2 regions of the Fundidesulfovibrio sp. YSD1 genome follow, and region 1 is predicted to be linked to the other one. Evidence: predicted binding sites of a transcription regulator. Region 1 holds the regulator's gene; the other holds the start of a gene.

Region 1 (4,209 bases):
CCGCGATGCGGCCCGCGTCCTTGGTGGCCTGGCGCTGGGAGTCGTTGAAGTAGGCCGGGACGGTGATCACGGCCTCGGTGACGGTCTCGCCCAGGTAGGCCTCGGCGTCGGACTTCAGCTTGGCCAGGATCATGGCCGAAATCTCGGGGGCGGAGTAGCGCTTGCCGTCGACTTCCACGGCGGCGTCGCCGCCGGCGCCGGAAACGATCTTGTAGGGGCAGTGCTTGAGCCACTCGGACACTTCCGGGGCGTCGAAGCTGCGGCCCATGAGGCGCTTCACCGCGAAGACGGTGCGCTCCGGGTTGGTGACGGCCTGGCGCTTGGCGATCTCGCCCACCAGGCGCTCCTTGGTGAAGGCGACGACGGAGGGGGTGGTGCGCCCGCCTTCGGGGTTGGTGATGCACTTCGGGTCCTTGCCCTCCATGACATACACGCACGAGTTGGTCGTGCCGAGGTCGATCCCGATGATCTTGCCCATGAAACAGGTTCCTCCTTGAAGGGGATGATGTCTGCCGGTGTCGTGTGGGAACCGGATGGTTTCTTCGCAAGGAGCGCCCGCAGGGCGGGCGCTTCAGACTCCGACTATAAGCCGCTTTCCCGGGCTGTAAAGGGGCATTGGCGCATTTTTTAGCCGCAGTCCCGGGGTTTTACGGCGGAGAAGGGCCGAAAGGGGGCTTCCAGGCCCGGAAAGGGGCCGTTTTGCCCGCTTCGGGCGCGTTTGCGTCCGGGCTCCGGGCCGTTTGCCCGTGTCAGTCCTGGCTGACCAGAACCTTGGCGGGCCGCAGGAGCCTGCCGCGCAGGCGGTATCCGGCCTGCATCACCCTGGCCACGCGCCCGGGCTCCATCACGCCCGGCTGCGCGGGCTGCGTGCCCACGGCCTCGTGCGATTCGGGGTTGAACTCCTCGCCTTCTGCGCCGCAGGGCTCCAGGCCGTGGCGGGCCAGGGTGTCCAGGAACACCTTGCGGGTCATGTCCACGCCCATGACGATGTCCTTGCAGGCCTCCACGGCGCGGCCGTGGGCCAGGGCGAGGTCCAGGTTGTCGAGCACGGGCAGGAGGTCGGCCAGCACGCCTTCGGCCGCGAACTTGACGAACTCCTCCTTCTCCCGGATCAGGCGCTTCTTGAGGTTGTCCGTCTCGGCCAGGGCGCGCAGGCGCTTGTCCGTCTCGGCGGCCACTTCCTGGCGCAGCTTGGCGATCTCCTCCTCGGGAGTCATGGGGCGGACCTCCTCGGGGGCGTTCTCGGGGGTATCGTTCTCAAGCGTCATGCATCGCTCCTTGAAAGGGCTTCTTCAGGTAACACGGATTGGCGCGGGAAAAAAGGCCTGGGTCAGAAATGCTTCCCCAGAAGGCTCGTGATCAACTGTGCCGTGTAGTTCACCAGGGGGACCACCTCGGCGTAGTCCATGCGGATGGGGCCGATGACGCTCACCGCGCCCACGGGCGCGCCCTGGCCGCCGTAGGGCGAGGACACCAGGCCGCACCCGGCCAGGTCGCCCACCTGGGCCTCCTCGCCCAACACCACCACGGTGCGGTACTCGGAGATGGTCTTGTCGAGCACTTCCAGGAGCCGCGTGCGGTCCTCGAGCGCGCCCAGCACCTCGCGCATCATGCCCAGGTCCGAGAATTCGGGCTGGGAGAGGATGTTCAGCGTGCCTTCCACGTAGAACGCGGGCGGCTCGCTGGCGTTGAAGGAGTCCACGGCCAGGAGCATGGCGCGGCCCGCCAGGTCGTTCAGCCTGCGCTCGGCGGCGGCCATCTCGGCGATGATGCGGTCGCGCACCTCGGCCACGGTGAGGTTGCTGAAATGGTGGTTGAGGTAGTTTCCGAAGTGCACCAGGTCGTCGGCGGTGATGTCCGTGGCCGCGCTGACCAGGCGCTTCTGCACCATGCCGCCCTGGAGCACCAGGATGGCCATGATCAGCCCCGGGCGCAAAAGCACGAAGTCGATCTGCCGCCAGCGGGCCATGGACTGGCGCGGGGCCAGCACCATGCACACCTGCTTGGACACGGTGGAGAGCACCTTGGAGGCGTGGCGCAGGACGGCGTCGATCTCCATGCCGGCCTGGCCCAGGGAGGAGGCCATCATCTCCTTCACGGGCGCGGGCAGGGGGCGCATCTGCACCACCTGGTCCAGGTAGAGCCTGAAGGCCTTGGCCGTGGGGATGCGCCCGGCCGAGGTGTGGGGCTGCTCCAGGTAGCCCTTGTCGGTCAGGTCGGACATGGTGTTGCGGATGGAAGCCGGGGACAGGCACATCTGCCCGCCCTTGGACACGGTGCGCGAGCCCACGGGCTGGGCCTTGGCGATGTACTCCTCAACGATGGCCGTGAGGACCTCGAGTTCGCGCTGGATGAGTGGGGCTTCACGCATGGCTTTGGCACTCGCCTTTTGGGAGTGCCAGACAGCTAACAACGCCGCGCGCGCCTGTCAAGGACGGGCGCGGGCGCGCCCGGGAGGGTCAGGAGGGGTGGCCGCCGGGGGGGGCCTTGGCCTGGGCCGCGTGCTGGGTGTGCTCCAGGTCGAGCACTTCCTGGCCGCGCACGTAGGGCATGAGCACGGGATTCTCCACCTGGCCGAGCAGGTTCTCGATGGCGGCCTTGAGGCGCAGGATGGCCTCGTCCACGCCGCGCAGGCAGGTGATCTTGCGGTCCAGGTCCAGGTCGATGAGCAGCTTGCGCAGGGAGCCGATCTCGCGGGCCAGGCCCTCCACGTCGCGGTCGGGCTGGGTGCGCGAGAGCGCGGCCTTGACCTCGGCGGAGTGGAATTCCAGCTCCTCGAGCACCAGGGCGTTGTAGTTCATCATGATGCCGAGCACGTTGTTGCCCACGTGGGCCATGCCGCCGGCCGCCTTGGCCAGGGCGTCCTTGCCCACTTCCAGCTGCCTGCCCACGGTGAGGGAGACGATCTTGGAGGCGTCGGCCAAAAACTGGGAGTCGTAGCGGTCGAAGAAGCCGGGCTGGTGCGAATAGAGGTTGATGGCCCCGAAGGCCTCGCAGTCCTGGCGCAAAAGGAAGGCCAGGCGGGAGCGGTAGCCCTCCTGGTAGGCCATGCAGTCCACGGATTCGCCGCCGCGCTCCAGCCCGCGCAGGTCGTTGGAGAGCACGTGGAACACCCCGCGCTCGTGCACGGCGCGCATCACTGGGTGGTTGGGCAGGGAGTCCTCCATGGCCCAGACGAAGATGGGCGTCTGCCTGCCCTCGGCGTCGCTGGCGGCCACGTTGATCCAGTTGCCCTCGCCGTCGCGCAGGCGGCAGACGAAGAGGTCGGCCCCGAGCTCGCGCAAGAGTATCTCGCCGGACTGCTCGAGCACCTCCTCGGCCGTGGCGAACTCCTGCCCGGCCTCGATCAGGGCGTAGATGATCTCGATCATCAGCGTGCCCTGCTCGTAGGCCCGCTTGAGCAGCTCGAAGCGGTGCTCCAGCTGGATGAAGTGCGGGTGGCAATGGCGCAGCCTGGCGATGCGCGAGGACTTGATCCGGCCGATGTCCACGCTGAGCTCGGTCAGGCCCGTGAGCAGTTCGCCCCAGTCGCGCACGGGCTTTTCCAGGCTCTGGAACTCGGGGCGGTTCACCAGCACGTCCAGGCTGGTCTTCAGGGACACGAGCATGTGCATGATGGCCACGCGAACGGGCTTGGGCGCGTCCCCGATGAGGCGGGTGATCGCGCAGCGCACGTCCAGGCGGTTCTCGAATCTGCAGGCGGTCTGGAGGTCTTGAGAAAATGGCGGCATGGATTGAAAGAAGGATAAAACAGGCCGAAAGAAAGGCAAGCGGAAAATAAGGGGCCGCGAAGATCGTCATCTTCGCGGCCCTGCCCTGAGGGAAGAGGTCCGGATGAACCGGTAACTCTCGACTCGCGGGGGAAGCTCGCCGCGAGCGCTCTAATTCTCGCGGCATCCCCCACCACAACCAACCCGCCCTCTTATTAGCATGGAGCGTGCCAGCGCGACGAGAAAACGACAAGATCAAGATATACGGGGTGTTGAAAGAGACTGGCGGCCGAAAGGGGCGAAAAATCCGCAAACCCGGGTTTACAGGGTGCGTTCCCAGGAATGCACCCTGGAGGACTCACCTGCCGAAAATGCAGGCCATCAGGCGCTCCCAGAGGTCCCCGCGCGGCTGGGCCACGCCCATGCGCTCCAGGTAGCAGCGCACGAAGCGGTGCTGCTCGTGCGAGACCGGGGCCGCGCGCCATCCCCGGCCGGGGGT
Region 2 (4,209 bases), 590 kb from region 1:
CGGCGGTCTCGTCGTCGTCCACGGGCTTGACCTTCTCCAGGGCCTTCAGGCAGCGCACCAGGGCGACGCCGCCGCCAGGCACGATGCCCTCTTCCACGGCGGCGCGGGTGGCGTTCAGGGCGTCCTCGACGCGGGCCTTCTTCTCCTTCATCTCGGTCTCGGTGGCAGCGCCGACGTTGATGACGGCCACGCCGCCCACGATCTTGGCCAGGCGCTCCTGGAGCTTCTCGCGGTCGTAGGAGGAGGTGGTCTCGTCGATCTGGGCGCGGATCTGCTTCACGCGGGCCTTGATGTCCTCGGCCTTTCCGGCGCCGTCGATGATGGTGGTGTTCTCCTTGTCGATCACCACGCGCTTGGCGCGGCCCAGGTCCTGGAGGCCCAGGCTCTCCAGCTTGATGCCCAGGTCCTCGGAGACGGACTGGCCGCCGGTGAGGATGGCGATGTCCTGGAGCATGGCCTTGCGGCGGTCGCCGAAGCCGGGGGCCTTCACGGCGCAGACCTGCAGGGTGCCGCGCAGCTTGTTGACCACCAGGGTGGCCAGGGCTTCGCCCTCGACGTCCTCGGCGACGATCAGCAGGGGCTTGGCCATCTTGGCGACCTGCTCGAGCACGGGCAGGAGGTCCTTCATGGAGGAGATCTTCTTCTCGTTGATCAGGATGAAGGGATCATCGAGCTCGCAGACCATCTTCTCGGGGTCGGTGACGAAATAGGGGGAGAGGTAGCCGCGGTCGAACTGCATGCCTTCGACCACGTCCAGGGTGGTCTCCAGGCCCTTGGCCTCCTCGACGGTGATCACGCCTTCCTTGCCGACCTTGTTCATGGCCTCGGCGATGATGTTGCCGATGGTGGCGTCGGAGTTGGCGGAGATGGTGCCGACCTGGGCGATTTCCTTCTGGTCGCGGGTGGGCTTGGCGAGCACGCCGAGCTCTTCGACCATGGCCTCGACGGCCTTGTCGATGCCGCGCTTGATGGCCATGGGGTTGCGGCCGGCGGCCACGAGCTTCACGCCCTCGTTGAAGATGGCCTGGGCCAGGATGGTGGCGGTGGTGGTGCCGTCGCCGGCCACGTCGGAGGTCTTGGAGGCGACTTCCTTGACCATCTGGGCGCCCATGTTCTCGAACTTGTCGGAGAGCTCGATCTCCTTGGCCACGGTGACGCCGTCCTTGGTGATCACGGGGGAGCCGAAGCTCTTTTCGATGACCACGTTGCGGCCCTTGGGACCCAGGGTGACCTTCACGGCGTTGGCGAGCTTGTCGACACCCTTCTTCAGCTTCTCGCGAGCCTGGGCGTCGTAGAGGATCTCTTTGGCGGACATGTGTTGTCTCCTTGAAATTTTGTGATGGGGTGGAGAGGGGGAACTAGCCTTCGATGACGGCCAGGATGTCGTCCTCGCGCATCATCAGGTGCTCCACGCCGTCGATCTTGATCTCGGTGCCGGCGTACTTGTTGAAGAGCACGTTGTCGCCCTTCTCCACGGCGGGCTTGCAGCGCTTGCCGTCCTCGCCCACCTTGCCGGGGCCCACGGCGATCACTTCGCCCTTCATGGGCTTTTCCTTGGCGGAATCGGGGATGATGATGCCACCGGCGGTAACCGTCTCTTCCTCCAGGCGCTTCACCAGGACGCGGTCGTTCAAGGGCTTCAGCTTCATAGCGGATTGTCCTCCGAAGTGGTTTTTTCTTCTTTGCCGTCTGTTAGCACTCACGGGCGGCGAGTGCTAGCGACGGGCAGCGTGATAGGAAACATAACCGAAAATGCCAACAAGGGAAGGGGAAAAATGAAGAAATCCGCAGGCGATTATTCGGGTGAAAGCGGCATATTTCTCGTTTTTTCTCATTAAATCTGAAAATATCTCCGGATTCCTCTTCCGGCTCCGGGCCGCGTCCGGGGCGCGGGCCCAGCCCGGCCCAACCCGCGCTTGACTTCCCGCCCGGTTCCGGGGATTTTCGGCACGCGGCGCGCCACCGCCAACGGCCGGGACCACCGGCCGTCCGACCCTCCGGCGCGGCGCGTCATCAAAGCATATCGACTCCGAGTCCCGGGCAGTCCAGCCGGGGCTGGCAGGAGAGACGGAGCATATGAACGCGATCATCGGTTTCGTGGTGGTGCTGGGCTCGGTCATCGGGGGCTACGTCCTCTCCCACGGCAAGCTGGCCGTGCTCTTCCAGCCGTACGAGTTCCTGACCATCGGGGGCGCGGCCCTGGGCTCGTTCTTCATCGCCTCGCCCATGAGCGTGGTGAAGGACGTCTTCAAGCACCTGCCCCACGTGTTCACGGCCAAGGAGGACTCCAAGGACTTCTACCTGGAGATGCTCTCGCTCATGTACGAGCTGTTCCAGCTGGCCAGGCGCTCGGGCGCGGTGGCCCTGGACGCCCACGTGAACCGGCCCGCCGATTCCGACATCTTCCGCCGCTTCGGCAACGTCTCCAAGAACAAGACCGTGCTCAACTTCATCTGCGACAACCTGAAGATCGTCATCGCGGGCAACATCGAGCAGCACCACTACGAGGCGATCATGGACACCGACATCTCCACGCGCAAGCACCACGACGCGCTGGCCGGGGCCTCGGTGAACAAGATCGCGGACGCCCTGCCGGGCCTCGGCATCGTGGCCGCGGTGCTCGGCATCGTCATCACCATGGGCGACATCAACCAACCCCCCGAGGTGCTGGGCAACCACATCGGCGCGGCCCTGGTGGGCACGTTCCTGGGCGTGCTCATGTGCTACGGCTTCATCGGCCCCATGGCCACCAACCTGGAGCACCAGGCAGCGGCCAAGGCCGCGCGGCTCAAGGTGGTCAAGAGCGCGCTCATGGGCTACTCCATCGGGCTGGCCCCGATCCTGGCCGTGGAGTACGCCAGGCGGGCCATCCCCTCCAACGTGCAGCCCTCCATGGAAGAGCTCGAGGAAGGAATGAAGAAGGGCGGCTAGGCCCCCGGCCCGCCGCCCCTGATAATGATCGTTCCGCCAGGCCGCGCCGGTTCTCCGGCGCGGCTTTTTTTTCGTCCCGCGCTAGCGCGCCCCGGCCTGGCCCTGGCGCTTGATGGACTCGATCTCCCGCAGGAGCCTCTCCAGGCGCAGCCCGCGCTGGGGCATGTGCTCCACGCCGCAGGCCTTGCGGTTCATGTCGTCGCACCACTTGGTCAGGTCCGCGATGCCGTACTTGGCGGCGTCGGCGAAGAACACGGCCTTGTCGTTCTGGTCGGGCACGCCGTCCCAGCGCAGCTTGAGCCCCAGGAAGACCCGCTCGTTGTGGTACTGGGAGTGCTTGACCTCGAACCCGGCCAAAAAGCTCAGAGGGTCGCCCGCCACGTCGCCGGGGTCCACCAGCTTGAAGTAGACGAGCATGCACACGCCCTTGAACTTGTCGACCTCCACGGTCTGGCTGGCCTTGAAGGAGAGGCAGACGCCCGTGGAGGAGACGTCCTCCAGGCGGGGGAAGGGCGGCTTGCCCTGGAGCATCTTGGGGTCGCCCAGGTCGCGCAGGTGGACGCGGCCGAGTTCCTTCATGCGCCGGAGCCACACGGCGAGCTCCAGCACGATGCTCTCGTCGACCTCCACCCTGAATGTGGCGCGGTAATCATCCTCGTCCATCGGGCCTCCCATGGCGCACCGGGCCGGGCGCCAACGGCTGGCGGGCCCGGCGAGCGGCGTAGAACCGGCGCCAATGCCGGGTCTGTAGCCAATTTTTCCCAGCAAGCAAAGCCGGTTGATTCAAAAGAGCCCGCAGGCCCGGGAAATTCTTGTCCCCAAGAGGTCTAGACGGCCCTGAAAACGCCGCCGTTCACCGAGTAAAATCGACCGTTCACCGGACCGATCCGGCCGCTTATGCGGGACCGCCCGCCGGGCGTCCGGGCGGTGGGTGACGAAACCCCGCGCCAGCCGTGATTCAGGCGTCCCTTGACCAAGGAATTTCAATTCCTTAAGAATACGTTCCAAGCTCATAGTCCAGGTTTTTCGTTGCCTGCCGGCCGGGGGGTCGGAGACTCTTCAACTGATCATACCGAAGAGAGGAGGTGTCTTCACGCCAGCATACGCGTGCGCACGAGGAGAGGTGATTGACTCGACACAACCTAACGTGAGGTGAATATGGACATCTTGGTTTTCGCGACCGTGGTGCTCCCGTTCCTGGCGGCAATTGCCCTGTTGCTGCTTCGGGACAAGGGCTCCAGAAGCCTGATCGTGGTCGGAACCGCGGTGGTCCTGGCC

The links. Region 1 encodes HrcA, which represses chaperone genes, less so after heat shock. Its sites were predicted from a motif close to TGTTAGCACTCNNNNNNNNNGAGTGCTAACA; they were not measured.
Region 2: a site for HrcA is predicted at 1,691-1,721, ahead of groES (co-chaperone GroES). Genes of this name have one in related genera too.

The regions. Positions count from the first base shown of each region.
Region 1 is NZ_AP043666.1:1,177,015-1,181,223, reverse strand. It holds gene dnaK (molecular chaperone DnaK) at 1-478, opposite strand, end outside; gene ACZ5V4_RS05570 (nucleotide exchange factor GrpE) at 750-1,268, opposite strand; gene hrcA (heat-inducible transcriptional repressor HrcA) at 1,331-2,371, opposite strand; gene ACZ5V4_RS05560 (histidine kinase) at 2,460-3,674, opposite strand; gene ACZ5V4_RS05555 (protein-tyrosine phosphatase family protein) at 4,069-4,209, opposite strand, start outside.
Region 2 is NZ_AP043666.1:1,767,088-1,771,296, reverse strand. It holds gene groL (chaperonin GroEL) at 1-1,315, opposite strand, end outside; gene groES (co-chaperone GroES) at 1,359-1,649, opposite strand; gene motA (flagellar motor stator protein MotA) at 2,077-2,931, shown strand; gene ACZ5V4_RS08260 (hypothetical protein) at 3,013-3,594, opposite strand; gene ACZ5V4_RS08255 (NADH-quinone oxidoreductase subunit 5 family protein) at 4,090-4,209, shown strand, end outside.